Regions from separate parts of the Serratia sp. UGAL515B_01 genome, predicted to be linked through region 2. Evidence: predicted binding sites of a transcription regulator. Region 2 holds the regulator's gene; the other holds the start of a gene.

Region 1 (3,426 bases), 1.8 Mb from region 2:
CCAGATGTTATGACGCTGATGCGTTCGCTCAAGGGGATTGGTGCTACGCATTTGCATCAGGGGCGTGAGGTTGGGCTGCTTTCCCGCCAGCGTTTTGCCGCATTGCAGGACGCTTATGCAAGCCTGTGTGGGCAATTGCCACTCAGTTATCATCTGGTTTATGGGGTAATTTATCGTGACTAAACGCTGGTTCGTGACCGGAACGGATACCGAGGTGGGGAAAACCGTTGCCAGCTGCGCACTGTTACAAGCTGCCAGCGCTGCGGGATGGCGCTGTGCCGGTTACAAACCGGTGGCATCGGGCAGTGAGATGACCAGCGAGGGATTGCGCAACAGCGATGCGTTATCCTTACTGAGCCATAGCAAAGTAGTGATGGACTATAGCTTAGTGAATCCTTACACCTTTGCTGAGCCGACTTCACCCCATATTGCCAGCCGAGATGTGGGCCTCCCCATTTCTCTGCCACGGCTTTCTGCTGGCTTGCGTGATCTTGAAAAACAAGCCGACTGGTTGCTGGTGGAAGGTGCTGGAGGCTGGTTCACGCCACTTTCCGAGCAGCATACACTCGCCGATTGGGTGCAACAGGAGCGGTTACCGGTGATCTTGGTGGTGGGTATTAAGTTAGGCTGTATCAACCATGCGTTACTGACCGCCCAAGCGATCCAGCAGGCAGAATTAACCTTGGCAGGCTGGATTGCTAACGATGTTACCGCACCGGGACGACGCCATCAGGAATATCTGACAACGCTTTGCCGTATGCTGCCCGCGCCTTTGCTGGGAGAGATCCCATATCTGCCCAATATAGAACTGCAGCCGTTAGGGCAATATCTTGATTTGACACTGCTGAGTTAATGAAAAATAAATATTTAAAAAACAATAGATTATACTCATTTCGCGTGCTCCTATTATTGGAGCCTGTGCTATTTCCTGAGCAAACGAAAAGGGTGGGTGCGATCTTTTAGTATGAATCGTCATAACCAAAGCAATATTATTGTAAAAAATAACTAAAAAACGGGCTTCAGAGGTATTTCGAAGAGAAAAGCGTTTTTTCTGTAACTCCCGCCCCCCTAGGGGTTGTGGGAGTTATCCACTATTTCTGTGGATAACCTTGTGCATTATATCTAGAAAACCAGCTTAAACAGAGAGCGGACGCGGGTTGTATCGGCGTTGTCCGCATTATCATCTTTTTATTAAAAACATTAAATATCAACAAATTAATTAAAATCAAGCAAGGTAGTTAAGCGGTGAAGCTCTGTGAGTGGTTTTTCGTCAGAACGCTATCAATGCGTTAATGAATAGCGGTAGCTGGGGATAACATGGCTATTGACAATAAAAATATTGCACTGTGGACACTTTATCGACGCCTTGATGACGTATTAAGGTATGTTAATAGACAAATTCACTTGAGGCTGGTTTTATATCCAGTATGATAAGCCTTGGCGCAAATTATCAAGGCTGAACATACTAAGTAGTAGCCTCTGGTAAATGCTAACCTGACCACAGTAAAGCGGGTGTCGTGCCTTGTTTGCATCACTCTCCGTGCCCCTAACGCCCGGCTGCAACCTGAACGATGAAGGGATATGAGCAAACTTTTCAAACTGCATTCAGAATTCAAACCGGCTGGCGATCAGCCAGAAGCCATTCGCAAATTGGAAGAAGGGCTGGAAGATGGTCTGGCGCATCAGACTTTGTTGGGGGTCACCGGTTCGGGCAAGACCTTCACTATCGCCAATGTGATCGCCGATCTTAACCGGCCAACCATGGTGCTTGCACCGAATAAGACGCTGGCGGCACAACTCTATGGTGAGATGAAAGAATTCTTTCCTGAGAATGCCGTAGAGTATTTTGTCTCTTATTACGACTACTACCAGCCAGAAGCCTATGTGCCAAGTTCTGATACGTTCATTGAGAAGGACGCGTCGGTAAACGAACATATAGAGCAGATGCGCCTTTCGGCAACCAAGGCGTTGCTCGAACGGCGTGATGTGGTGGTTGTGGCGTCGGTCTCTGCGATCTACGGTCTTGGCGATCCCGATCTTTACCTGAAAATGATGTTGCACCTGACCAAGGGTATGATCATCGATCAGCGTTCGATCCTGCGGCGTTTAGCAGAGTTGCAATACACACGCAACGATCAGGCTTTCCAGCGTGCAACCTTTCGCGTTCGTGGCGAGGTCATCGATATTTTCCCTGCTGAATCAGACGAATTGGCACTGCGTGTTGAGCTATTTGATGAGGAAGTGGAGCGCCTGTCGTTGTTTGATCCACTCACCGGCCAGATCGAGCAAGTGGTACAGCGTTTCACCATTTACCCCAAGTCCCACTATGTTACGCCGCGTGAACGTATTGTGCAGGCGATAGAAGAGATTAAGGTGGAACTGGCGCAACGGCGAAAGGTGCTGTTAGAAAACAACAAACTGTTGGAAGAGCAGAGGCTTTCGCAGCGTACCCAGTTCGATCTCGAGATGATGAACGAATTGGGCTATTGCTCAGGCATTGAAAACTATTCGCGTTACCTCTCTGGGCGCGGTGAGGGGGAGCCACCTCCTACGCTATTCGACTACCTGCCGGCAGACGGCTTGCTGGTGGTGGACGAATCACACGTTACCATTCCGCAGATTGGTGGGATGTTTAAAGGCGACCGATCACGTAAAGAAACATTGGTAGAATATGGTTTCCGCTTGCCCTCTGCGCTAGATAACCGGCCGATGCGCTTTGAAGAGTTTGAAGCTCTGGCACCTCAGACTATCTACGTTTCTGCCACACCGGGCAAGTATGAGTTGGAGAAGTCTGGCGGTGATGTTATCGACCAGGTCGTCCGTCCAACCGGTTTGCTAGACCCCGAAGTGGAAGTTCGTCCTGTCACGACACAGGTTGATGATTTGCTCTCTGAAATCCGTAAGCGCGTGGCCATCAACGAACGTGTACTGGTCACTACGCTCACCAAACGTATGGCAGAAGACCTTACCGAATATCTGGAAGAACATGGTGAGCGGGTGCGCTATCTGCACTCAGATATTGATACGGTAGAACGTGTCGAAATCATCCGTGATTTACGCCTTGGTGAGTTCGATGTCTTGGTAGGGATCAACCTGTTAAGGGAAGGCCTTGATATGCCTGAGGTGTCGTTGGTGGCGATTCTAGACGCAGATAAAGAAGGGTTTCTGCGTTCCGAGCGTTCCCTGATCCAAACCATTGGCCGTGCAGCCCGTAATCTTAACGGTAAGGCCATTCTCTACGGCGACCGGATCACCGACTCCATGGCTAAGGCTATAGGCGAAACGGAACGCCGCCGCGCTAAGCAGCAGGCACATAACCTAGCCAATGGTATTGTGCCTCAGGGCCTGAATAAGAAGATTTCTGATATTCTGCAGCTCGGGCAACCGAGTACGCGCGGTAAGAATAAGGGCAAAAGCAAAGCGGCA
Region 2 (3,426 bases):
TGGCCCCTAATAGGGTAATGGCAGCAAAACACAGTTGCAGTAATAGCGAGCGCAGCATAATGTCACGGTTAAGCGCCAAGAGCTGGCGCAGATTACCACGCCAAGCTGTGAGTAATATTGCCAGCGAAATCCCGTGTAAACGTAATACCCGTAATGATAACCATAAGCCAAGCATTAGCGTTGCATATTCCGCAATAACCGTCGCTGCTGCAGCCCCTTGCACATTCCAACCCAGTCCCATCACCAGCCAGATATCCAATACGATGTTCAGCAGATTGCCGCTAATCAGTAAAATTACCGGCGCACGTATATACTGGACACCCAGCAGCCAGCCCAACAGCACCATATTGGCTAATGCTGCGGGGGCACTCAACCAACGGACCTCCAGAAATAGTCTTGCTTGTGCCAACACGTCCCTATCGCCACCGACTACATGCAGTGCAAGCGTGATCAACGGCGTACGCAACACCACAATAGCCATCCCTGCCAGCAGAGCCAGTAAGAATGGTTGTATAAAAGTACGCGCCAATTTCCGTGGGTCTTGCGCTCCCAACGCCTGTGCCGCAAGGCCGGTAGTGCTCATGCGCAAAAATAGCATCAGCATAAACAGGAAGCTGGTCACCATAGAGCCGACGGCAACACCACCAAGGTAAATCGGGCTGTCAAGATGACCGATAACGGCTGTATCAACCAAACCGAGCAAGGGAACCGTAATATTGGAAAAGATCATCGGCAGTGCAAGGCGCCACAGCGCTTTGTCGGCATCGCTGGTGAAAGTAGAAAGCAGGCGCATAGCAGTACGTTCTCAAGGCAGGGTCAGTTAAGGATGAGTTAAAAAAGAAATCGCACTAGGGCTGCACGATATACCCTGCTATCTTTCAGGTAACGGCATTGTTTACGCAGCCCTTCAAGTTACAGGGATGTTGGTTACCTGTATCTTGAAGTTACTTGGGTATATTGTCTGTGCATTGAAAGAAGATGGTCGATAAACGTGGGCACCAATACCTGGTAAAACCTTTAGAGCCAGTCACCGTTACGGATCACCCCAACCGCCAAACCTTCTATAGTGAAATTCTGTTGACGCAGATCAACCACTATCGGCTGAAACTCACTGTTTTCCGGCAGTAACTCAACAACGTTACCGTGCTTTTTCAGACGTTTTACAGTAACTTCGTCCTCAATACGGGCGACGACCACCTGGCCGTTACGCACATCCTGAGTTTTATGCACTGCCAGCAAATCGCCATCCAGAATGCCAATGTCACGCATCGACATACCGCTCACTCGCAGCAGAAAATCTGCATTAGGTTTGAACAGGGAAGGATCAACTTTGTAATGCCCTTCGATATGTTGCTGAGCCAGTAAAGGTTCACCAGCAGCGACCCGACCTACCAAAGGCAGCCCCTCTTCATCTTCCATCAGCAGGCGAATCCCCCGAGAGGCACCGGAGACGATTTCGATGACACCTTTACGGGCCAGTGCCTTCAGATGTTCTTCAGCAGCATTTGGCGAACGGAACCCCAGACGTGTTGCGATCTCGGCACGCGTTGGTGGCATGCCCGTTTGAGAAATATGATCGCGAATCAGGTCATAGACCTCTTGCTGCCTGGTAGTTAGTGCTTTCATTCCGCCCCCTGTTTGTTTATACAGTCTTGCTGTGAGTATATACAGGTAAATATAGATTGGGAACCTAAGAATGAATAAAAATCAGGGATTAGCGAACTTGTTCGCAACATTGTCACCTTAACTTCAAGCAAAATGCACCCAAAGCACGGAGCCCCAAACAAACAGCGCCAAAATAATCGTCAAAGATACCGCCGCCGAACCCATGTCTTTCGCCCGCCCCGATAATTCGTGGTAGTCCGCTCCTACACGGTCAACGACAGCTTCAATGGCACTGTTGAGTATTTCGATAATCATCACCAGCATTACCGAACCTATCAGTAAAATCCGTGCTACGGCACCGACATCCAACCAAATCGCCAGTATGATAGCCAACACGGCAACAACCAGCTCCTGGCGGAATGAGGCCTCGTTGTGCCAAGCTGCTGATAAACCTTTATATGAATAACCAACGGCTTTCACAATACGTTTTAGACCAGTGATTTGATTTGCCATGGTAAGGGGACCTTTCTCAGCGGTAAATGATAGAACCGTCACCAATTCAGGATACAGCAAGGCATTTTTTGAGCATAAGGCTAGCCCTGCCATAGTGGTCAGCGCTGCAAGCTGACACACATACGGTATAATCTAATTAAGTCTATCCATTGCCTGGATGGTTCTGGATTTCCCAACACCACAGACCTGTTACCCGGTTTCTGGTATTCTTGCGGCGCATTGCTAACAAGAGGCTTCACGTTGTTATGTCAGGTTGGCGTAAAATTTATTATAAATTATTGAGTTTACCAATGAAATTATTGGTAAACAGTAAGGTTATCCCTTCAGATCCGGTCATGGAGTTAGGGTTAGACCCCTCACGGCCGATTTTGTATGTTTTACCTTATAATTCCAAGGCGGATTTACTGACTTTGCGCACCCAGTGCCTAGAGCAAGATCTGCCCGATCCCCTTAAACCACTCGAAATAGACGGTATCGTACTGCCTAGCCATGTGTTTATTCACGATGGTCCGCGCGTATTCCGTTATTACACGCCGAAAGAAGAGTCGGTAAAGCTGTTCCACGATTATCTGGATTTACATCGTAACAACCTAGAGCTTGATATTCAGATGTTGCCGGTATCGGTAATGTTTGGCCGTTCCCCAGGGCGTGAAGGCCAAGGTGCGCCGCAACTACGCCTGCTGAACGGGGTACAGAAATTCTTTGCCGTATTATGGTTAGGGCGAGACAGCTTTGTCCGCTTCTCTAATACCGTGTCTTTACGCCGAATGGCGACCGAGCATGGCACAGATAAATCTATCGCGCAGAAACTGGCTCGAGTGGCACGTATGCACTTCGCACGCCAGCGTTTGGCCGCAGTTGGGCCAAGCCTGCCTGACCGTCAGGATCTGTTTAATAAACTACTGGCTTCCAAAGCGATTGAAAAAGCCGTCGAAGACGAGGCTCGTAGCAAGAAGATCTCTCACGAAAAAGCACAACAAAATGCAATTGCATTGATGGAAGAGATTGCTGCTAACTTTTCCTATGAAGCGGTGCGCCTGTCTGACCGTGTGCTCAGCTGGACCTGGAACCGTTTGTATCAGGGTATCAACGTCACCAATGCTGAGCGCGTGCGTCAATTGGCGCAGGACGGCCACGAGATTGTCTATGTTCCCTGTCACCGTAGCCATATGGACTACCTGTTACTTTCTTACGTGCTCTACCACCAAGGGCTGGTACCACCGCATATTGCTGCCGGTATCAATTTGAATTTCTGGCCTGCTGGGCCGATTTTCCGCCGCTTGGGTGCGTTCTTCATCCGTCGGACTT

What was found. The regulator LexA, encoded in region 2, represses DNA repair genes until DNA is damaged. The targets are predictions, from matches to a motif close to TNCTGTATGTACATACAGNA.
Region 1: the regulator LexA is predicted to act here: its motif matches at 1,409-1,428, upstream of uvrB (excinuclease ABC subunit UvrB).

The regions. Positions count from the first base shown of each region.
Region 1 is NZ_CP109901.1:1,021,275-1,024,700, forward strand. It holds gene bioC (malonyl-ACP O-methyltransferase BioC) at 1-183, shown strand, start outside; gene bioD (dethiobiotin synthase) at 176-853, shown strand; gene uvrB (excinuclease ABC subunit UvrB) at 1,582-3,426, shown strand, end outside.
Region 2 is NZ_CP109901.1:3,481,534-3,484,959, forward strand. It holds gene dinF (MATE family efflux transporter DinF) at 1-793, opposite strand, end outside; gene lexA (transcriptional repressor LexA) at 1,018-1,626, opposite strand; gene OK023_RS15710 (diacylglycerol kinase) at 1,750-2,118, opposite strand; gene plsB (glycerol-3-phosphate 1-O-acyltransferase PlsB) at 2,364-3,426, shown strand, end outside.